One region of the Actinotalea sp. JY-7876 genome, then DNA from elsewhere that is predicted to be linked to it. Evidence: predicted binding sites of a transcription regulator. Region 1 holds the regulator's gene; each other region holds the start of a gene.

Region 1 (7,450 bases):
AGATGGCGATCTCGTGGGTGCTCCGCGACCCGCGGACCACCTCGGTGCTGGTCGGGGCGAGCAGCACCGCCCAGCTGGACGACACCCTGGCCGCCCTCGACGGGCCCGGCTTCTCGGTGGACGAGCTGACGGCGGTCGACGCCCTCGCGCAGGACGCCGGCGTGAACCTCTGGGCTGCACGCTCGAGCGACCTGTGACGGGACCTTCTGGTCATCAACCTACGGTTGCGTAACCTAGAATCGAGACGTGGAACCCACCGCCGACCGCCCCTGGCTCGCCTCGTACGCACCCGGCGTCCCCGCCGACGTGCCGGAGCTGGACGGGCCCGTGACACGGACCCTGGAGAACGTGGCCGCGCGGTACGCGGGCCGCGTCGCGACCGACCTGCTCGGCCGCGGCACGACCTACGGCTCGCTGGCCCGCCGGGTCGCCCAGGCCGCCGGCGCGCTGCACGCCCACGGCGTGCGGCCGGGCGACCGCGTGGCCCTGGTGCTGCCGAACAGCGCGACGCACGTCGTGGCCTTCTACGCGGTGCTGCGCATCGGCGCCGTCGTGGTCGAGCACAACCCGACGTACTCCAGCGAGGAGCTGCGCCACCAGCTGGCCGACAGCGGCGCGACGGTCGCGCTGGTGTGGACCAAGGCGGTCCCCGCGGTGCTCGAGGCGCGACCGCACACCTCCGTGCGCACCGTGGTCGCGGTCGACCTCGCCGCCGACCTGCCGCTGTCCTCGCGCGTCGCCCTGCGCCTGCCGATCGCGGCCGCGCGGCGCAGCCGCGACGCCCTGCGGTCGCCGGTCCCGACCGCACCCGACGTGACCACGTGGGCGCGGTTCGTCCGGGGCGCGGAGCCGCTGCCCGCGGCACACCCCCACCCGGACCTGGACGACGTCGCCCTGCTGCAGTACACCGGCGGCACGACGGGCACCCCCAAGGGCGCCGTCCTGACGCACCGCAACATCGCCGTCAACGCGGCGCAGGGCCAGGCCTGGACCCGTCACGACGTGGGCAGCGAGACCGTCTACGCGGCCCTGCCGTTCTTCCACGCCTTCGGCCTCACGCTCTGCCTGACCTACGCGGTGCGCATCGCGGCGACCTCGGTGATCTTCCCGAAGTTCGACGTCGACACCGTGCTCGCCGCCCAGCGCCGACGCCCCGCGACCTTCATGCCGGGGGTGCCGCCGATGTTCGAGCGCCTGGCTGCGGCGGCCAAGCGCACGGGCACGGACCTCACGTCGCTGCGCCGGTCGATCTCGGGCGCGATGGCCCTCTCCGCCGAGACGGCGCGGGCGTGGGAGGAGGTCACGGGCGGGATCCTCGTCGAGGGGTACGGCCTGACGGAGACCTCGCCGGTGGCGCTCGGGAGCCCGCTCTCCGAGGCACGTCGTCCGGGGACGCTCGGCCTGCCCTTCCCCTCCACGTGGATCCGGGTCGTGGACCCCGAGGACCCCATGGTGGACGTCCCGGCCGGCGATCAGGGCGAGCTCCTCATCTCGGGCCCCCAGGTCTTCCAGGGCTACTGGAACCGGCCCGAGGAGACCGCGGCCGTCCTGATCGAGCGTGAGGGCCGGACGTGGCTGCGCACCGGCGACGTGGTGGTCGTGGAGCCCGACGGCTTCGTGCGCCTCGTGGACCGCATCAAGGAGGTCATCATCACCGGTGGCTTCAACGTGTACCCGTCCCAGGTCGAGGACCACCTGCGGCAGATGCCCGGCATCGAGGACGTCGCCGTGGTCGGGGTGCCCGCCGCCGGTGACCTCGGCGAGCGCGTCGTGGCCGCGGTGGTCCTGTCCCACGGTGCGACGGGCGTCGAGCTCGACGCCGTCCGCGCCTGGTGCGAGACCCGCCTGGCGCGCTACGCCCTGCCGCGCGACCTCGTGGTCCTCAGCGAGCTGCCCCGCTCCCAGATCGGCAAGGTGCTGCGGCGCGTCGTGCGTCAGGACGTCATGAACCGCTGAGGCGGCGCACCCTCAGCGCGCCGCCTCGCGCAGCACGCGCGAGCGCACGTAGTCGTGGACCTCGTCGAGGGTGGCGACCTGCCGGTCCGTCTGCCCCCACAGCTCACGGCACCGGTCCGCGTCGACCCCCAGGGCCGGCGCCAGCGCCGTCATGGTCTGCCACAGCCCGCGCTTGCCGACGACGGCGCTGCGCAGCAGCTCGACCTCCAGGAGGGCCGTCAAGGGCTCCCGCTGCAGGCCGGCCCCGCTCGTCTTCAGGCGCGCCAGCCGCTCCCCGGCCCAGGTCGCCACCTGCTTGGGCCGGGCCTGGACCAGGTCCAGGTCGCCGATCAGCGCGCGCAGCTCCTCCCGCTCGCCCTCGACCTCGTCCGCCACGCGGGTCAGTCCCGGGCCCACCGGGGTCCGGGCGAGCGCCTCGGCCGTCCGGCGCATGCGATGCGAGCCGGCCACGGCGCCGGCGAGATGGTCGTTGAGGTAGGTCGACAGGGCCGCGCGGTCCAGCCCACCGGTGGCGGGGGACGTGCGGCCCGCAGCGGCGTCGGTCATCGCGCCTCCCGTCTCGTGACCGGACAAGCGTCGCAGAGGCACCCACGCGGCGCGACCGGATGACGCTCAGGCGGGACGGTCGCCGTGCTCGGCGCGCAGCGCCGTGATGGCGGCCTCGAAGTCGTCCAGCGACTCGAACGCCTGGTAGACGCTCGCGAAGCGCAGGTACGCCACCTCGTCGAGCTCGCGGAGCGGGCCGAGGATCGACAGCCCGATCTCGTGGGCGTCGAGCTCGGCCGTGCCGGTGCTGCGGAGGTTCTCCTCGACGCGCTGCGCCAGCAGGGCGAGGTCGTCCTCGCTCACGGGGCGCCCCTGACAGGCCTTGCGGACGCCGTTGACGATCTTCTCGCGGCTGAACGACTCGGTCACCCCGGACCGCTTGACCACCGAGAGCGAGGCCGTCTCCAACGTGGTGAAGCGGCGCTGGCAGTTCGGGCACTGCCGCCGGCGCCGGATCGAGGCGCCGTCGTCGGACGTGCGCGAGTCGACCACGCGGGAGTCGCTGTGCCGGCAGAACGGGCAGTGCATCGCGCCTCCACCTCCTCCGGCTGACCGCCACACCGTACCGTCGGCGGGCACCGCGCTGCGAACCGCGGTGGTCACGGACGCTGGGGGCCAGGGCGGCGGGATCAGCGCTGCGGAGTCAGGGCTGGGGATCAGGGCTGCGGCACGAGGATCTGCTGCCCGACCTGGAGCTCCGCACCGCCCAGCGCGTTGAGCTGGACGAGGTCGGCGACGACGTCGCGACGGTCCTGGCCCGGCGCCGCGACGCCCCCGGCGATCTCCCAGAGCGTCTCGCCCGGCGCGACGACGTGCGTGACCACGGGCTGGGCGGCCGCGGGAGAGTCCGCGCCGGCGGCCTGGGCCGAGAGCACGACGCCCGCCCCGGCGGCGGCCGCGACCAGCCAGACCGTCAGCCGGCCACGGCGCGTGAGGCGCAGGTGCCCGCCCTGGGCCCGCCCGTCGGCGGCCCGGACCTCCGGGACGCGCCGGGTCGTCGTGCGGCCGGCCGTCGTGCGTCCGGCCGTCGTGCGTGCGGCGGGCGTGCGGACGGACAGGACGGGCTCGTGGTCCCACATGATCGCCGTCATGGCGTCTCCCCTTCGTCGAGCGATTCGAACGCGTGTCCGTCGAACGGCTGTACGTCGAACGTCTGTACGATGTCTACCACGGGCCACCCACCGTGTCGAGACACGCTCGAACAGATGTTTGATCACGCGGCATCGCGCCCCTAAGGTGGAGGCACGACGAGAGACCATCACGAGGCACTGACACGACCCGTCGCAGGGCCGGTCGCCCGAGAAGACATCGCCCGAGAGACATCGCCCGAGAGACACGGAGGCCGTCATGGCGCCCAGGACCACACCCCCGTCGGGCACCGACCAGCAGCCGGGCGGTGACCTCGCGTCGGTGACCGCGCTGCCGGACGCCGCCGCGGGCGGCGACGGGCTCACGCCCCGCCAGCGCCTCGTGCTCGAGACGATCCGGTCGAGCGTCGAGCGGCGGGGCTACCCGCCGAGCATGCGGGAGATCGGCGAGGCGGTCGGGCTGACGAGCCCGTCCTCGGTCAAGCACCAGCTCACCGTGCTCGAGCGCAAGGGCTACCTGCGGCGCGACCCGCACCGTCCGCGCGCCATCGAGGTCGTGCAGCCCGACGACTCGCGGGCCATCAGCCGGCTCGGCGCCGACCGGGGCGGCGTGCCCGTCGACGAGACCGGCATGCACGACGCCGCCCCGGCGCCGTCGTACGTGCCGGTCGTGGGTCGCATCGCGGCCGGCGGCCCGATCCTCGCCGAGCAGGTCGTCGAGGACGTCTTCCCGCTGCCCCGCCAGCTCGTCGGCGAGGGAGAGCTGTTCCTGCTCAAGGTCGCGGGCGACTCGATGATCGAGGCCGCCATCTGCGACGGCGACTGGGTCGTGGTCCGGCGCCAGCCCGTGGCCGAGAACGGCGAGATCGTCGCGGCCATGATCGACGGCGAGGCGACCGTGAAGACGCTACGGCGTGCGGACGGCCACGTCTGGCTGCTGCCGCAGAACGCCGCCTACGAGCCGATCCCGGGCGACGACGCCGTCGTGCTCGGGCGCGTGGTGAGCGTGCTGCGGAGCCTGTGACCCCCGGTCAGAGCCCGAACTGCCGCGCGACGGCGCGGATCTGGTCGGCGGACCGGCGCAGCCCTGCCAGCTCCTCGTCGGACAGCGGGATCTCGAGCCGGGCGGCCACGCCGTCTCGGCCCACCACGGACGGGACCGACAGGCACACGTCGGAGATGCCGCGGTAGTCCTCCAGGAGCGAGGACACCGGGAGCACCCGGCGCTCGTCGCCCAGCACGGCCTCGATGATGCGTGAGCCCGCGAGGGCCACCGCGTAGTTGGTCGCGCCCTTGCCCGCGATGATCCGGTAGGCGGAGTTCACGACCTCCTCCGCGATCCGCTGGCGGTCCGCGGCCTCGAGCCGGCCGACGACCGTGCCGTTGGGCCCGGGCACGCCCGGCCACTCCATCAGGGGCACGGCGCCGATGGTCGCCGAGCTCCACAGCGGGATCTCGGAGTCGCCGTGCTCGCCCGCGATGTACGCGTGCACGTTCTGCACCGCGATGCCGGTGTGCTGCGCGAGCAGGTAGCGCAGCCGCGAGGAGTCGAGCACCGTGCCGGAGCCGAACATCTGGTTCGGCGGCAGGCCGGAGAACTTCAGCGCGGCGTACGTGACGATGTCGACCGGGTTCGTGACCATGACGTACACGGCGTCCGGCGCGACCGCGACCAGGTCCGGGAGCATCCCGCGCACGAGCCCGATCGTCGCCTCGGCGAGGTCCAGGCGGCTCTGCCCGGGCTTCTGCTTGGCGCCCGCGGTGACGACCACGACGTCGGCACCGGCGCAGACCTGGATGTCGTCGGACCCGACCACGTCGGCCATCGGCATGAACTGGATGCCGTGGCCGATGTCGAGCGCCTCGGCCTCGACCTTCGCCGTGTTGATGTCGTAGAGCGCCACGGAGCGCGCGGCCCCGCGCATGAGGGCCGCGTAGGCCATGGTCGAGCCGACCGATCCCGCGCCGACCACCGCGAGCTTGGTGGTGCGGCGCCCGGTCGGGGACGCGTCGAGCCCCATGTCGTCGTGCTCGTGCTCGACACGTCCTGCCACGTCCGCCATGAGCCGTCGCCTCTCGTTCGTCGGGTCGTGCCTGCCACCCTACGGGGCGGCGTCCGGCCCCCGGGTGATCGCCGGCCCGCCGGCCTGTGCGGCGAGCCGGGCCAGCGCCGCGCGCGCGACGCCGCCGTCGGTGGTCTGCCAGAAGGGCGGCATGGTCCGGGACAGGAACTGCCCGTAGCGCGCCGTCGCCAGCCGCGGGTCGAGCACTGCCACCACCCCGCGGTCGGCGTCGGTCCGCACGAGGCGCCCCGCGCCCTGCGCCAGCAGCAGGGCGGCGTGCGTCGCGGAGACCGCCATGAAGCCGTTGCCGCCGCCACGCTCGACCGCCTCGGTGCGCGCGGAGCGCACCGGGTCGTCCGGGCGCGGGAACGGGATGCGGTCGATCAGCACCAGGCGGCACGTCGGGCCCGGGACGTCGACCCCCTGCCAGAGCGAGAGGGTGCCGAACAGGCACGTCGCGTCGTCCTGCGTGAACCGCTCGACGAGCGTCGGCAGCTGGTCGTCGCCCTGGCACAGGACCGGGACGTCGAGGCGCTCGCGCATCGCCTCCGCGGCCGCCACCGCGGCCCGGCGCGAGGAGAACAGGCCGAGCGTCGCGCCGCCGGCCGCGGTGACGAGCGAGGCGATCTCGTCGAGCTGGGCGTCGGTCGTGGGCTCGCGCCCCGGGGCCGGCAGGTGCCGGGCGACGTAGAGGATCCCCGCGCGCGGGTAGTCGAACGGGCTGCCGACGTCGACCCCGTGCCAGCGCATCGGCCCGGGCGTCGTCGCCGCCGCGCGTGCGGCATCCGGCGCGACGTCCTCCGCGACCTCCGGCGCGGCCGGCTCGGTGCCGCGCCGGACCGCGTCGGCGCCGGCCGCGGTGCCGGCGACGGGCGCGGCGGGTGCGGCGTCGGACGCGGCGTCGCCCGGGGCGGCGTCGAGCCCCACGGAGCGCGCGAGCGGCACGAAGCTGCCGCCGAGCGTGAGCGTGGCGGAGGTGAGCACGGCGGTCCGGCCGGCGAGGAGGTTGGAGCGCACGAGACCCGCCACGGCCAGGGGCGCTGCGTGCAGCCGGGAGACCCCGGCGGAGCGGCCCCAGCCCTCCCCGCCGCGCGCGCACCACACCACGTCCCGACCGTCGCGTACCGGGTCGCCCGTCATCCGCTCAGCGATCTCGAAGACGGTGAGCACCGCGGACGCGGCCATCTTGCGTCCGCCCTCGGCCGACGGCGCCGTCGTGCCCGGCTCGGGCTTGAGCAGCGTGAGCAGGGCGCGGGCGGCATCGCGGACCGCGGCGACGGACGCGGCGAGGTCCGGCGGGAGCCCACCCCGGAAGCGACCCTCGGGTGCCTCCGCGAGCGCGGCACCGAGGTCCTGGCCCGCGACGTCGAGATCCGTCGTGGGCACGCCGCCGTGGCGCCGTGCCAGCCGCGCGGCGTGCTCGACCGTGGCGGCGGACAGCTCGGCCGTGGCCTGCGCCGTGACCCGGTCGATGAGCTCGTGCGCCTCGTCGACCACCAGGACGTCGTGCTCGGGCAGGACGTTCGGCGACCCGCCCGCCGCGATCCCGAGCATCGCGTGGTTCGTCACCACGACGTCGGCCTCGCGCGATGCCCGGCGCGCCCGCTCCGGGAAGCACTGCTCGAGCATCGCGCACGAGCTGCCCAGGCACTCCATCGCGGTCACCGAGACCTGGCGCCACGCGCGGTCCGGCACACCGGGCACGAGGTCGTCCCGGTCGCCGGTCGCGGTCTCCTCGGCCCACTCGCGCAGCCGGAGCACCTGCCGCCCGAGGTCACCGGGTCCGGGCCGAGCGGC
Region 2 (7,450 bases), 500 kb from region 1:
CCAGCGGCGCGCGTGCCGTGCCCGTGCGGCGCACGCGCGAGCTCGCCGAGGTCGACGGGATCGTGCTGCCGGGCGGCGAGTCCACGACGATGGCCAACCTGCTGCAGGTCTTCGAGCTCTTCGAGCCCCTGCGCGACGCGATCGCCGCCGGCCTGCCCGCCTACGGGTCGTGCGCGGGGATGATCCTGCTCGCCGACCGGCTCGAGGACGGCGCGGCGGGCCAGCGGACCCTCGGCGGGCTCGACGTGACCGTGCGCCGCAACGCCTTCGGCCGTCAGGTCGACTCCTTCGAGACGGACCTCGTCGTCGAGGGCGTCGCCGACAGCGCCACGGACCCGGTGCACGCCGTGTTCATCCGCGCGCCGTGGGTCGAGCGCACCGGGCCGGGCGTCCGGGCGCTGGCCACCGTCGCATCGGGCCCCGCCGCCGGTAGGATCGTGGCGGTGCGCGAGCGTGACGTGGTCGCGACGTCCTTCCACCCCGAGATCACGGGGGACATGAGGCTGCACCGGCTGTTCGTCCAGATCGTCACCGAGCGCGGCTGAGGGGTTCGTCGAAGCGATGTCCGGTCACTCCAAGTGGGCCACCACGAAGCACAAGAAGGCCGTCGTCGACGCCAAGCGGGGCAAGCTCTTCGCGAAGCTCATCAAGAACATCGAGGTGGCCGCCCGCGTGGGCGGCGGTGATGTCGCCGGCAACCCGACGCTCTTCGACGCGATCCAGAAGGCCAAGAAGTCCTCGGTCCCGAACGACAACATCGACCGCGCGGTCAAGCGCGGCTCCGGCCAGGAGGCCGGCGGGGCGGACTACCAGACCGTCATGTACGAGGGCTACGGCCCCGGCGGGGTCGCGGTCCTGGTCGAGTGCCTCACCGACAACCGCAACCGTGCGGCCGCTGACGTGCGCATCGCGTTCACCCGCAACGGCGGCGCGATGGCCGACCCCGGGTCCGTGTCCTACCTGTTCTCCCGGCGCGGCGTCGTGGTGATCCCCAAGACGGACGGCCTCACCGAGGACGACGTGCTGGCGGCGGTCCTGGACGCGGGCGCCGAGGAGGTCACCGACCTGGGCGAGGCGTTCGAGGTGCAGAGCGAGGCGTCCGACGTCGTCGCCGTGCGCACCGCGCTGCAGGACGCCGGGATCGACTACGACTCGGCCGAGGCCCAGTTCGTGCCCGCCACGCAGGTCGAGGTGGACGCCGAGGGCGCCCGCAAGATCCTGCGCCTCATCGACGCGCTCGAGGACAGCGACGACGTCCAGGACGTCTTCGCGAACTTCGACGCGTCCGACGAGGTCATGGCGGAGCTCGAGGAGGACTGAGCGCCCGGCGAGGCGTCCGGCCGTCGCGTCCGCGCGCTGGGAGACTGGTGCGGTGCGCGTGCTGGGAGTGGACCCGGGCCTGACCCGCTGCGGTCTGGGCGTGGTCGACTCGCGCCCGGGGCGGCGGGTGGTGCTCGTCGCCGTCGGCGTCGCGCGCTCACCGGTCTCCGACGACGTCGCGTCGCGCCTGGCCCTCGTGGGTGACCAGGTGGAGACCTGGCTGGACGAGCACGAGCCCGACGCCGTCGCCGTGGAGCGGGTCTTCGCGCAGCACAACGTGCGGACCGTCATGGGCACGGCCCAGGTGTCGGGCGTCGTCATGGCGGCCGCCGCCCGGCGCGGGATCCCGGTGGCGCTGCACACGCCGTCGGAGGTCAAGGCGTCGGTCACGGGCTCCGGGCGGGCCGGCAAGCCGCAGGTGCAGCAGATGGTCGCGCGGATCCTCGGGCTCGCGGAGCTGCCCACCCCCGCCGACGCGGCCGACGCGCTCGCCCTGGCGATCTGCCACCTCTGGCGGCCCGTGGCCGCGGGCACGACGTCGCCGGTCCGTGCGGGGACCGGCGCGGGCGGCGCCGCGGGGGCCACGTCCGGGGCGACACCGGCCCAGCTCGCCTGGGCGCGGGCCGAGGCCGCCGCCCGGCTCCGGTGAGGTCCGGCGCGTCGGGGCACCCGGTGTCCGGGCGGCGCGCTAGCGTGGTCGTACAGATGTTCGGGTCGCTCGCGTGACCGCGTCCCGCCGTGGCGGCGGCGCGTCCGCGCGAGGAGGACGGGAGGGTTCGTGATCGCCTCGCTGCGCGGGCAGGTCGTCGGGGTGCGCCTCGACGCGGCAGTCGTCGACGTGGGCGGTGTCGGGATGCTCGCGTACGCGACGCCGGCGACCCTGGCGGGACTGCGCGTCGGGCAGGAGGCCGAGCTCGCGACGTCGCTGGTCGTCCGCGAGGACTCGCTGACCCTCTACGGCTTCGCCGACGCCGACGAGCGGGACACCTTCGAGGCCGTCCAGACGGTGAGCGGCGTCGGGCCACGGCTGGCGCTGGCGATGCTCGCGGTCCACACGCCCGACGCGCTGCGGCGCGCGGTCGCGGGGGAGGACCTGGCGGCGCTCCAGCGCGTGCCCGGCATCGGGCGCAAGGGCGCGCAGCGGATCGTGCTCGAGCTGGCCGACCGCCTCGGGGCCCCGTCGGGCGGGCCGACGACGGCGGCGGCCGCGGTCGCCGACCGGCGCGGTGAGGTCGTGGAGGCGCTCGTCGGGCTCGGCTGGACCGCGAAGGCGGCCGAGGAGGCCGTCGCCGTGGTGTCGCCGCCTGACGCGGGGCCCGTCGACGCCGGCGAGGTCGCCTCGGTCCTGCGTGGCGCGCTGCGGGTCCTGGGCGGCGGTCGTGCCTGACGAGGAGATCGTGACCGAGCGCATCGTCGCCCCGGGCGCGGAGGATCTCGAGCGCGCGGCGGAGGCCGCACTGCGGCCGCAGCGCCTGGCCGAGTTCGTCGGGCAGCGCGTGGTGCGCGACCAGCTCGAGCTCGTGCTCCACGCCGCCCTCGGGCGGGGCAAAGCGCCCGACCACGTCCTGCTCTCCGGCCCGCCCGGGCTGGGCAAGACGACGCTCGCCATGATCATCGCCGCCGAGCTCGGGACGTCGATGCGCGTCACGTCGGGTCCGGCCATCCAGCACGCGGGGGACCTCGCCGCGGTGCTCTCCTCGCTCGAGGAGGGCGAGGTGCTCTTCCTCGACGAGATCCACCGCCTCGCGCGTCCCGCCGAGGAGCTCCTCTACGTCGCGATGGAGGACTTCCGCGTCGACGTCGTCGTGGGCAAGGGGGCGGGCGCCAACGCGATCCCGCTCGCGCTGCCCCCGTTCACGGTCGTGGGCGCGACCACGCGGGCGGGGCTGCTGCCGGCGCCGCTGCGCGACCGCTTCGGGTTCACCGGGCACCTCGACTTCTACGACGACGAGGAGCTCCAGCAGGTGCTCGCGCGCTCGGCCGGGCTGCTCGGCGTCGACCTGCACGCCGACGCCGCCGCGGAGATCGCGAGCCGGTCCCGCGGCACGCCCCGCATCGCGAACCGCCTGCTGCGCCGCGTGCGCGACTGGGCCCAGGTGCGCGGTGACGGCACGCTGGACCTGGCCGCGGCCCGCGCCGCGCTGGCCGTCTACGAGGTGGACGACCTCGGCCTCGACCGGCTCGACCGCGGCGTGCTGCGCGCGCTGTGCGAGCGCTTCGGCGGCGGGCCGGTGGGGCTCACGACCCTCGCGGTCGCGGTCGGGGAGGAGCCCGAGACGGTCGAGACGGTCGCCGAGCCGTTCCTCGTCCGCGAGGGCCTCATGGGGCGGACTCCGCGCGGCCGCGTCGCCACCGCGCGGGCCTGGGCGCACCTCGGCCTGCGGCCCCCCGCACCGGGCTCGGACACCCTCTTCGGCTGAGCGCCGCCCGCCCGGGAACCGCGCGTCCGCGCGAGGCGTTAGGGGCCAGGAGCGTCGGTCACCTAGACTCGCGCGGTCGCAACCCAACAGGACGTGAGAACGACACCATGGACTACAGCTTCCTCATCATCCTTGCCCTGGCCTTCGGCGCCATGTGGCTCATGACGAGCCGCACCCGCAAGCAGCAGAAGGAAGCCGCGAACTTCCGGGCGAGCCTGGCCCCCGGCCAGGAGGTCATGACGGGCTCTGGCCTGTTCGGCACCGTCGTCGACGTCGAGGGCGACATCGTCACCCTCGAGACGTCGCCCGGCGTGACGAGCCGCTGGCTCCGTCCCGCCATCGCCAAGCTCGTGGACCCGCCGGTCGCGGACGAGCTGGAGGCGGAGGACGCGGACGACGAGCTGGACGACGACGAGCTGTACGAGGACGAGCTGTACGAGGACGAGGTCGACGAGACCACGGACGCCGACGCCACCCTCCAGGTGCCCGACGACGCGTCGAGCCTCACCGAGGGGCGCGACGACGAGGGCACGACCCGTCGCTGACGGGGGTACCGGGCGCCGCACCGCGGCGCCCCGGGTCTGACGCACGAGAGAAGACGGACCGTTGGCCACATCGAACCGCCCACGCCCGAAGCGCACGCTGGTGTCGCTCGGCGTCGTGGTGATCGCCCTCCTCGGCGCTCTCCTCGCCGGCAACCACTGGTCGGACGCGTCGCTGACGCCGTCGCTGGCCCTCGACCTCGAGGGCGGGACGCAGGTCATCCTCACGCCCACCGCGGACAGCGGTGAGAAGGTCACCGAGGAGACCATCGCGCAGGCGATCGAGATCATCCGCCAGCGCATCGACGCGTCCGGCGTCGCGGAGGCGGAGATCACCAGCCAGGGCGGCTCGAACATCGTCGTGGCGATCCCCGGGGAGCCCGACGCCGAGACCCTCGACCTGGTGCGGGAGTCGGCGCAGATGCTCTTCCGGCCCGTCATCGTCCAGGCCGCGCCGACGCCGGTGCCCGAGGAGCAGCGCACCCCTCTCGGCGAGACGCCCGTCGAGCAGGTCGAGCCCGCCGACGCGAGCGACCCCGCCTGGCTCACGCCTGAGCTGCTCGCCGAGTTCGAGGCCTACGACTGCACCGACCCCGCGAACCTCCGCGGCGGCCCGGACCTGGTCGGCTCCCCGGACGAGGCGGTCGTCGCGTGCGACGCGTCCGGCACCGCCAAGTTCGTGCTCGGACCGGTCGAGGTGCGCGGCGACGACGTGGAGAGCGCGAGCTCGGGTCTGCGCACGACGCAGACCGGCGCGGTGACGAACGAGTGGGTCACCAACATCGAGTTCAACCGGGAGGGCACGAGCCAGTTCCGTGCCGTCACGGAGCGCCTGCTCGGGCTCGAGTCGCCGCGCAACCAGTTCGCGATGGTGCTCGACGGCCTGGTCATCTCCGCGCCCTCGGTCAACAGCGTGATCGCGGACGGCAAGGCCGAGATCTCGGGCAACTTCACGCGCGAGTCGGCTTCGACGCTCGCGCAGCAGCTCAACTTCGGCTCCCTGCCGCTGACCTTCACCGTCCAGAGCGAGCAGCAGATCTCCGCGACGCTCGGCTCCGAGCAGCTCCAGCGCGGCCTCCTCGCGGGCCTCATCGGGCTGGTCCTGGTCGGCATCTACTCGATCTTCCAGTACCGGGCGCTCGGCCTGGTCACGGTGGCCTCGCTCGTCATCGCCGGCGTCGTGACCTACCTGCTCATCGCCTTGCTCTCGTGGACGCAGGGCTACCGCCTCAGCCTCCCGGGCGTCGCGGGCATCATCGTCGCGATCGGTGTCACGGCGGACTCGTTCATCGTCTACTTCGAGCGTGTCCGCGACGAGCTGCGGGACGGGCGCACGCTGCCGGCCGCGGTCGCCGAGGGCTGGAACCGCGCGCGCCGCACGATCCTCGCGTCCGACGCGGTCAACTTCCTCGCCGCGATCGTCCTGTACTTCCTCGCGGTCGGCGGCGTCCGCGGGTTCGCGTTCACGCTCGGCCTGACGACGCTGGTCGACCTCATGGTCGTGTTCCTGTTCACCCACCCGGTGATGGTCCTGCTCGCCAGGACCAAGTTCTTCGGCGAGGGCCACCGGGCGTCGGGCCTCGACCCGGAGAGCCTCGGTGCCCGCAGCAGGTACGTCGGGCGCGGCCGCGTGGTGGCGCCCGGCGAGCGCGCGACGGCGTCGCGCCGGCCGGGCACGTCGACCGCGGTCGACGACGTCGTCGCGACGCCGGCCGACGACCGGGAGCCGGTGGGCGTGGCCGGGGGCCGCCGGATGACCATCGCCGAGCGTCGCGCGGCCGAGCGCCGCGCGGCCACGGCCGGTGCGTCGGGCGCGGGGCACAGCAGCACGGCACCGCCGGACGGCGACGACGGCCCGCAGGCGGATGCCGGCACCGAGCGGAAGGACGCCTGATGCCCTCGCGCGTGGCCCAGTGGGGCAACGACCTCTACACCGGCAAGCGCTCGTACGACATCGTCGGGCGGCGCATGCGGTGGCTCGCCATCGGCGGCGCCGTCATCCTCGCCTCGATCGCGCTGCTGCTCGTGCGCGGCATCAACCCGAGCATCGAGTTCAGCGGCGGTGCGGAGTTCACCGTCACGGGCGCGGCGACGACCGAGCAGCAGCCCGCGCTCGACGTCGTGGCCGAGGTGGCCCCGGAGGAGGTGCCCAGGGTCTCCGGCCTCGGCGACTCCTCCGTCCGCGTGCAGACGGGCGAGCTGGAGCAGGACGTCGCGGACGAGATCGCCTCCGGTCTCGCCGAGGCCTACGACGTCCCCCTCGGCGACGTGAGCACGTCGCTCGTCGGACCGAGCTGGGGTGCCGACGTCACCGCGAAGGCCGTGCAGGGGCTCGTGATCTTCCTGCTCCTGGTCGCCGTCGTGATGACGCTGTACTTCCGTGCGTGGCGCATGGCGGCCGCGGCCCTGTTCGCGCTCGCGCACGACCTGATCATCACCGTGGGCGTCTACGCCGGCATCGGCTGGGAGGTCAGCCCGGCGACGGTCATCGGGTTCCTGACGATCCTCGGGTACTCGCTCTACGACACGGTCGTCGTCTTCGACAAGGTGCGGGAGAACACCGAGAAGGTGCTGGAGCAGCGCCGGTACACCTACGCGGAGCTCGCCAACCTCGCGGTGAACCAGACCCTCGTGCGATCGATCAACACGTCCGTCGTGGCGCTCCTGCCGGTCTCGGCGATCCTCTTCATCGGCGCCTTCCTGCTCGGCGCGGGCACGCTGCGCGACATCGCCCTCGCGCTGTTCATCGGCATGTCCGTCGGCACGCTCTCGTCGGTCTTCATCGCCACGCCGTTCGAGGTCTTCCTGCGCGAGCGGGAGCCGGCGATCCGCGAGCACACCGCGCGTGTGCTGGAGGCTCGCAAGGCGACCGCGCCGGCGGACGCGGACCCCGCCGAGGCGGTCAAGGTCCACGTCGGCGCGCCCGTCCCGGGCGGGCACCTGGGCAACAGCGCGCAGCCCCGGCGCCGCAAGCCGAACCGGCCCGCGGGCCGCAAGCCGTGAGCGGGACCTCCCCGCAGGAGGGACGCTCGCTCGTGGAGCGGGCGTCCGCTCTCGTGACGGACGTCGTGGACCACCCGCAGCCCGGCGTCACGTTCAAGGACATCACCCCGCTGCTCGCGGACGGCGCCACGTTCGCCGCGGTGGTCGAGCACCTGGCCCACCAGG
Region 3 (7,450 bases), 1.2 Mb from region 1:
CCGGCACGAGCGCCGCGGTCCTCACCACCGGACCCGAGGTCATGGGTGACGGCACGACGACGGGCTCGCGGGCCCGCTCACGCTGGCGCGCCGCCCGTGGCCCGCTGATCTGCATCGGCCTGCTGGTGGTGGCGGGACTGGTGACCGCCCTGCTGCGGCCGGAGACCTCGATCACGCCGCTCGCGCCGGACAACGCCAGCGAGCAGGGCGCCCGCGCGCTGGCCCAGGTGCTCGAGGACCAGGGGGTGCGGATCCAGTACGTCCGCACGTCGGGGCAGGCCGCGGCCGCCGCGCGGGAGGGCACCACGCTGCTCGTCGCGGGCACGTACCTGCTGTCGAACGACCAGGTCGAGGACCTCACCGCGACCGACGCCGACCTGGTCGTCGTCGGCCCGGAGGGCTGGCACGTCGGACCCCTGACCGACGGCGCGGTCGACGACTCCTACGAGGCGAGCCCGGGGACCCGCTCCGCCGAGTGCTCCGACCCGGACGCCGCGGCGGCCGGCTCCATCGACGCCACCGGGTACGGGTTCACGGCCGAGAGCGGCGACGCGACGGTCTGCTTCCCGGGACCCGACACCAAGAAGTCCGGCGCCTACGCGAGCGTCGAGGTCGACGGGCGGCGCGTCGTGCTCGTGGACGACCCCGAGCTGATGACGAACCGCAGCATCCTCGACGAGGGCCACGCCGCGCTGATGCTCCGCGCCCTGGGCCACCACGAGGACCTGGTCTGGTACGTGCCGAGCCTCAACGACACGGGTGGCGAGGCCGAGGCTCCCGCCGGGAGCCTCCTGCCCGACTGGACCGGCCCCGTCGGGCTCCTCGCCGGCTTCCTCGTCGTCGTGCTGGCGCTGTGGCGCGGACGACGCCTGGGACCGGTGGTCACGGAGCCCCTGCCCGTCACCGTCCGGGCGGCGGAGACGACGCTCGGCCGCGGGCGGCTCTACCGCCGCGGCCGGTCCCGCGGGCACGCCGCCGCCTCCCTGCGCGCCGGCATGGCGCGCCGCGCGGCCCTCCGCCTCGGCCTGCCCCGCTCGGCCGGTGCCCCCGAGGTCATCGACGCACTCGCCCGCGCCACCGGGCGCTCCACGGAGCAGGTCGCCGGCCTGCTGTACGGTCCACCACCCCACGACGACGCCGGGCTGCTCCTGCTGGCCCGTCAGCTGGACGAGCTCGAGAGCGAGGTTCATCGCACGTGACCGAACCCACCTGGCAGCCGCACGGCGGCACCACCGCACCGCCCGCACCCCCGACTCCCCCGGCGCCGCCAGCGGCCGACTCCCGGTTCGCCGCGGGCGCGCAGCTCACGCCGTCCGCGGACCTGCGCGGGAGCCTGGCGACCCTGCGCACCGAGGTCGGCAAGGCCGTCGTCGGCCAGGACGCCGCCGTCACCGGCCTGGTCATCGCGCTGCTGTGCCGCGGCCACGTGCTGCTCGAGGGCGTGCCCGGCGTGGCCAAGACGCTGCTGGTGCGCACGCTGAGCGCGGCGCTGGCGCTCGACACCAAGCGCGTGCAGTTCACGCCCGACCTCATGCCCGGCGACGTCACGGGCTCGCTGGTCTACGACGCCCGCACGGCGGAGTTCTCGTTCCGGGAGGGGCCGGTCTTCACGAACCTGCTGCTCGCCGACGAGATCAACCGCACGCCTCCCAAGACCCAGGCGTCCCTGCTGGAGGCCATGGAGGAGCGGCAGGTCTCCGTCGACGGCGTGCCGCGCCCGCTGCCGGACCCCTTCCTCGTCATCGCGACCCAGAACCCGGTCGAGTACGAGGGGACCTACCCCCTGCCCGAGGCCCAGCTGGACCGATTCCTGCTCAAGCTCACGCTGCCGCTGCCCGAGCGGGACCAGGAGATCGAGGTCCTGCGCCGGCACGCGACCGGGTTCGACCCGCGCAACCTGGCGGCGGCGGGCGTGCAGCGGGTCACGGACCCCGAGCAGCTCGCGCGGGCCCGCGCCGAGGTGGCGCGCGTCCAGGTCAGCCCCGAGGTGCTCGGGTACGCCGTCGACGTGTGCCGTGCCACGCGGCAGTCGCCCTCCCTCTCCCTGGGCGTCTCGCCCCGTGGTGCGACGGCGCTGCTCGGGACGTCGCGGGCGTGGGCCTGGCTGTCGGGCCGGGGCTACGTCACGCCCGACGACGTCAAGGCGCTCGCGCACCCGACGCTGCGCCACCGCGTGCAGCTGCGGGCCGAGGCCGAGCTCGAGGGCGTCACCGCGGAGAGCGTGCTCGACACGGTGCTCGCCGCCGTGCCGGTCCCCCGCTGAGCGCGGCGGCCGGCTGACGGATGGCTCTCACCTGGCGGGCGGTGGTCCTCACCGCCGTGGGCGTCGTGCCCGTGCTGCTCGTGCCCGCGACCGGGACCGCGCTGCTGTGGGCGCTGCTCGTGGTGGTCCTGTGCGCGGTGGACGTCGCGCTCGCGGCGTCCCCACGGCGCGTCGCCGTGACCCGTCGCGTGCCCGGCTCGGTGCGGCTGACGGAGACGACGCGTTCGACGCTCACCCTGACGAACCGCTCGGGCCGTCGCCTGCGCGGCGTGGTCCGCGACGCGTGGCAGCCCTCGGCCGGCACCGGCACCAACCGCCACCGGGTGGACCTGCCGGACGGCGAGGCGGTGCGGGTCGTCACGTCCCTCGCGCCCACGCGCCGCGGGGACCGGCTCGCCGACCGGGTCACCATCCGCACGTGGGGCCCGCTCGGCCTCGCGGGGCGTCAGCTCTCCCTGGCGGTGCCGGGGCGGCTGCGCGTCCTGCCGGAGTTCGCCTCCCGGCGCCACCTGCCCAGCCGGCTCGCGCGCCTGCGCGAGCTCGACGGGCGGACGGCCGTCCAGGTCCGGGGCGCCGGCACGGAGTTCGACTCCCTGCGCGAGTACGTCATCGGCGACGACGTGCGCTCGATCGACTGGCGCGCGACGGCGCGCCGGTCGGAGGTCGTCGTGCGCACGTGGCGTCCCGAGCGCGACCGGCGCGTGATGATCGTGATCGACACCGCGCGGACGTCCGCGGCGCGCATCGGCGACCTGCCCCGGATCGACGCCTCGATCGAGGCGGCCCTCCTGCTGTCGGCACTGGCGTCACGCGCCGGGGACCGCGTCGACCTCGTCGCCTTCGACCGCCGCGTCCGGGCGCAGGTCGCCGGGGCCAGCGGCCCGCGCCTGCTGCCCGCCCTCGCGGACGCCCTCGCGCCCATCGACCCGACACTGGTCGAGACCGACTGGCCGGGGGTCGTGGCGGCCGTCCAGCAGCGCCTGTCCCAGCGCGCGCTCGTCGTGCTCCTCACGGCCCTCGAGCCGGCGGCGGTCGAGAACGGCCTGCTCCCGGTGCTCGCGCCGCTGGCCAAGGACCACACCGTGGTGCTCGCCTCGGTGGCCGACCCGGAGGTCGCCGCGCTGCGCACCTCACGCGAGACGTCGTCGGACGTGTACGACGCCGCCGCCGCCGAGCGCACCGACCTGGAGCGCGCGGCCGTCACCGTGCGCCTGCGTCAGCGCGGCGTCGAGGTCGTCGACGCCCTCCCCGACGACCTCGCCCCCCGCCTCGCGGACACCTACCTCGCCCTCAAGGCCGCCGGCCGCCTCTGAGGCGGTGCCACTCCGACCGCCGTGGCCTCCGCGGGCTCGCGAGGCGCGGCGACGGGTCGTCCGCGCTGGTCACGGAAGGTGTACCGGGGTCGGCGTCCTGGTCCGGGTGGTCCGGGTTGTCGGGTGATGGTCAGGTCGCGTCGGTGGACCTCGTGGTGGTGGAAGACGCACAGGAGCACGCCGTTGGTCAGGGAGGTGGGTCCGTTGTCGCGTTCCCACCAGCGGATGTGGTGGACCTCGCCCCAGCGGGCTTCGGCGCCGCAGTCGGGCCACGAGCACCCGCGGTCCCGGGCGATCACCGCGCGGCGTTGCGCGCCGGTGTAGGTGCGTTGGGTGCGTCCGATGTCCAGGGGCATCGTGTCGGCGTCCATGACCACGCGGGTCAGGTCGCAGTCGCACAGGGCGCGGGCGACCTCGCTGATGGGCACCGGGGTCCCGTCCTCGAGTGTGACCGGCGGGAACGACGGGGCCGCCTGGTGCCGGTCGCTCGCCGCGCCGTGTGCTGCCGGCTCGTCCTCCGTCGCACCGTCGCCGCGCGGGCCGTCGTCCCCTGCAGCGCGCAGGGCGCGCAGCCCGGCCCAGGTGCCGGCGTCCATGAGGAAGGACACGTGGGGTCGCACCGCGGCGCCGCTGCCGGTCTCGGGCAGGGCCAGGATCTTCTCGGCGATGGTGTCCAGGGCGTCGGCGCGGCGTTGCTCGTGGGAGCGGTCGTCGTCCTTGCCCGGCCGCGGGGAGACGGCCTCCAGCGCCAACCGCAGCCGGTGCCCGGCCATCCGGTCCACCAGCCCTTTGATGCGGGTGCCCTCGGGGGTGTCGGCCAGGGTCAGGAACCGTGCGGCGCGCTGGGCCTGGTGCCCGCGCTCGTGCGCGAGGGGATCGAGCTCGGCGGCGAGCTGCGCCGCGGCCCGCGCGAACGTCCCGGCGTCGACCCGCCGCGCGGTCTCCAGCAGCTGGGCCTGCCGCTCGGGCGTGGCCAACGCGTCCTTGACCGCCCCCGACGCCCCGGCGACCACGCGGCCGAGCGCGTCCATGTGGTCCACGGTGACCGCGCCCTCGCGGGCGGCCTCGCCCAGGGCGGGCAGCCGGGTGGCGGCGTCGGCCTGGCGGACCTGGGTCAGCACCGCCCGCGCCCCCGACCGCGACGTGCGACCGCGCCACGCCTCGAAGCTCGGATCACCCGACGCCCGCCACGTCCCACTGTCCCGCTCGGCCAGCAGCACCTCGCCCCGCACCACCGTCAACGCACCGACCGCCGCGTCCAGCGCCGCCAGCACCTCACGCCGCTCCAGCGCCGACCAGTCACCCGCCGCACCACCCGCACCCTTGACCCGCTCCACCAACCCGCGCACATCCGCGACCACGCGCGCCGGCGCGGCGACCCCGAAGGGCTCCACCGCCGCCAACACCGCCATGACCGCCTCCAGGATCACTCGAACGTCTGTTCGAATGCTACCGGATCCGGACAGGACGGACAAGGGGTGCGCGGCGCCGCGTCGGGCCTGTCACGTCACGGAGCAGGCCAGCCCGAGCCAGGCCAGGCCACCGGCAGCCGCGAACGCCGAACACCGCGTCGTCGCCGTCGGCCTCACGCTCGTCCACGGACGTGACACCCTCGCCATCGCCCCGGCGAGCAGTAGCCGGCACCTCGCCCTTCAGGCCGCCTCGCGGCCCGTGGGTCTACGCCGCGAGCGGCAGCTGGTCCACGTTGTGGTCGGCCCGCAGGTCGCCCGTCTCGCCGTCGGCGACGGCGCGCCGCCCGAGGACGATCGTGTAGACCCAGTACGCCGCCAGCACCAGGGCCCCGATGACGATCTTGAGCCACCACGGGAGCTGGGACGGCGTCACGAAGCCCTCGACGAGCCCGGAGATGCCCAGCACGCCGACGAGGCCGATGGCCACCGTGAACAGCGAGCGCCCCTCCTCGGACAGCGCGCGCCCCCGCGGGCGCCCGCCCGGGTCGATCACCGTCCAGAAGATCTTCAGCCCCGCGGCCCCCGCGACGAAGATCGCGGTCAGCTCCATGAGGCCGTGCGGGAGGATCAGGCTGAAGAAGACGCCGAGCCCGTCGTGCACGGCCATCACGCCGCCCGCGGCCCCGACGCCGACCGCGTTCTGGAACAGGACGTACAGCGGCAGGATGCCCGTGATGCCGAAGGCGACGCACTGCGCCGCGATCCACGCGTTGTTCGTCCACACCTGGGCCGCGAAGCTCTGGCCCGGGTAGTTGGAGTAGTAGTTGGCGAACTCCTCCTCCGCGTACTGCTTGAGCTGGCTCGGGGTGCCCATCGCGGCGAGCGCCTCGGGGTCGTTGTACACGTTGACGCCCGCCACGACCGCGATCGCGCAGAAGGCGACCATCACCCCGACGGTCCACCAGCGGATGCGGTAGAAGGCCGCGGGCAGCACGATGACGAGGAACCGCACGACGTCCGACCAGGACGGGTCGTGCGAGCCGGCGATCGCCGCCCGCGCGCGGCCGAGGATCTCCGAGAGCCGGGAGACCACCGAGGGGTCCGGCGCCACGGACCGCACGGTCGACAGGTGCGTCGCGACCTCCTGGTAGAGCCGGACCAGCTCGTCCGCCTCGGCACCCGACAGACCCGACCGGCGCGACAGCTCGTCGAGCCTCGCCCAGGTCGGCGCGTGCACGGCGGAGAACGCGTCCAGGTCCACGGCCGGTAGCCTGCCACACACCGCCGTCGGGCACGGGTAACCTGCGGCCAGCGACGGACGGCGGAGGGGTGCGCGTGCAGGACGAGATCGTCATCGGTGAGGGCGTGGTCCTCGACGCGCGCCCGGCCTCGTTCGCGACCCGCATGCTCGGCGCCCTCATCGACGTCGCCACCCTCGGGTTCCTCGGGTTCCTCCTGCTCGTCGCCGGCGGCGCCGCGGGGCGGGGCCTCGACGAGGCGGCCTTCGCGGCGCTGCTCATCACGCTCGTCGTCATGGTGCTCGTCGTCATCCCCGCCACCGTGGAGACGCTCACGCGCGGGCGCTCGCTCGGCAAGCTCGCCATGGGCATCCGGATCGTCCGCGACGACGGCGGCCCCATCCGGGTGCGCCACGCGGTCATCCGGGCCCTGACCGGCGTGCTCGAGATCTGGTTCAGCGCGGGCGGCGTCGCGCTCATCGCCTCCCTCGTCCACCCGCAGGGCAAGCGGCTGGGCGACATGCTCGCGGGCACGTACGCCGTCCGGGTGCGCGGCGGCCAGCGGCCCCTGCCCCCGCTCGTCATGCCGCACGAGCTCGCCGGCTGGGCCCGCAACGCCGACATCCGGCGGTTGCCGGACGGGCTCGCGCTCTCCGCCCGGCAGTTCCTGGGCCGGGCGGACCGCCTCCACATCGCCTCGCGGGTCCGGCTCGGCAACCAGCTCGCCGGCGAGATGGAGCGCTACGTCGCGCCCGGCCCGCCGCTCGGCACCCACCCCGAGCGCTTCATCGCCGCCGTGCTCGCCGAGCGCCGGGACCGGGAGTTCGCGCACGCCTCGGCTGCGGCCCGCACCGCCGCCGCGGAGGCCGTGCTGCTCCACCGCCTCCCCCACGCGGTCCCCGACCCCGCGGTCTGAGCCGGCGGCCCCTCGGGCCGCGACCGGCCCGCGGCGTCAGGCGGAGGCCCGAACCGCGTGGCGCACGTAGACCACGCCGTTGGCGAACCGCCCGTGGTCCAGGAGCTCGAGGGCGAGTCGCCGGCCGCGGGGCAGCGCCGGCTTGCCGCCGCCCACCGCGACCGGGCAGAGCAGCAGCACGCACTCGTCGACCAGACCGTGCCGGAAGGCCTCCGCCGCGATCCCCGCGCCGCCGATGCTCAGGTCCGTGGCCGCCTCCTCCTTGAGCCGCCGCACCGCCTCGGGGTCGAAGGTCCGCTCGATCGTCG

What was found. Region 1 encodes LexA, which represses DNA repair genes until DNA is damaged. Its sites were predicted from a motif close to TCGAACANNTGTTCGA; they were not measured.
Region 2: the regulator LexA is predicted to act here: its motif matches at 2,018-2,033, upstream of ruvA (Holliday junction branch migration protein RuvA).
Region 3: the regulator LexA is predicted to act here: its motif matches at 5,007-5,022, upstream of H2O74_RS11595 (HNH endonuclease signature motif containing protein).

The regions. Positions count from the first base shown of each region.
Region 1 is NZ_CP059493.1:1,338,400-1,345,849, reverse strand. It holds gene H2O74_RS06375 (aldo/keto reductase) at 1-197, shown strand, start outside; gene H2O74_RS06370 (AMP-binding protein) at 247-1,956, shown strand; gene H2O74_RS06365 (hypothetical protein) at 1,969-2,502, opposite strand; gene nrdR (transcriptional regulator NrdR) at 2,569-3,030, opposite strand; gene H2O74_RS06355 (LysM peptidoglycan-binding domain-containing protein) at 3,159-3,593, opposite strand; gene lexA (transcriptional repressor LexA) at 3,850-4,614, shown strand; gene H2O74_RS06345 (L-lactate dehydrogenase) at 4,622-5,611, opposite strand; gene H2O74_RS06340 (ATP-dependent DNA helicase) at 5,693-7,450, opposite strand, start outside.
Region 2 is NZ_CP059493.1:1,838,305-1,845,754, reverse strand. It holds gene pdxT (pyridoxal 5'-phosphate synthase glutaminase subunit PdxT) at 1-545, shown strand, start outside; gene H2O74_RS08625 (YebC/PmpR family DNA-binding transcriptional regulator) at 562-1,320, shown strand; gene ruvC (crossover junction endodeoxyribonuclease RuvC) at 1,373-1,969, shown strand; gene ruvA (Holliday junction branch migration protein RuvA) at 2,099-2,707, shown strand; gene ruvB (Holliday junction branch migration DNA helicase RuvB) at 2,718-3,740, shown strand; gene yajC (preprotein translocase subunit YajC) at 3,848-4,285, shown strand; gene secD (protein translocase subunit SecD) at 4,347-6,176, shown strand; gene secF (protein translocase subunit SecF) at 6,176-7,285, shown strand; gene H2O74_RS08590 (adenine phosphoribosyltransferase) at 7,282-7,450, shown strand, end outside.
Region 3 is NZ_CP059493.1:2,490,037-2,497,486, forward strand. It holds gene H2O74_RS11580 (DUF4350 domain-containing protein) at 1-1,199, shown strand, start outside; gene H2O74_RS11585 (MoxR family ATPase) at 1,196-2,263, shown strand; gene H2O74_RS11590 (DUF58 domain-containing protein) at 2,284-3,576, shown strand; gene H2O74_RS11595 (HNH endonuclease signature motif containing protein) at 3,543-4,988, opposite strand; gene H2O74_RS11600 (stage II sporulation protein M) at 5,254-6,249, opposite strand; gene H2O74_RS11605 (RDD family protein) at 6,324-7,142, shown strand; gene H2O74_RS11610 (dihydrofolate reductase family protein) at 7,179-7,450, opposite strand, start outside.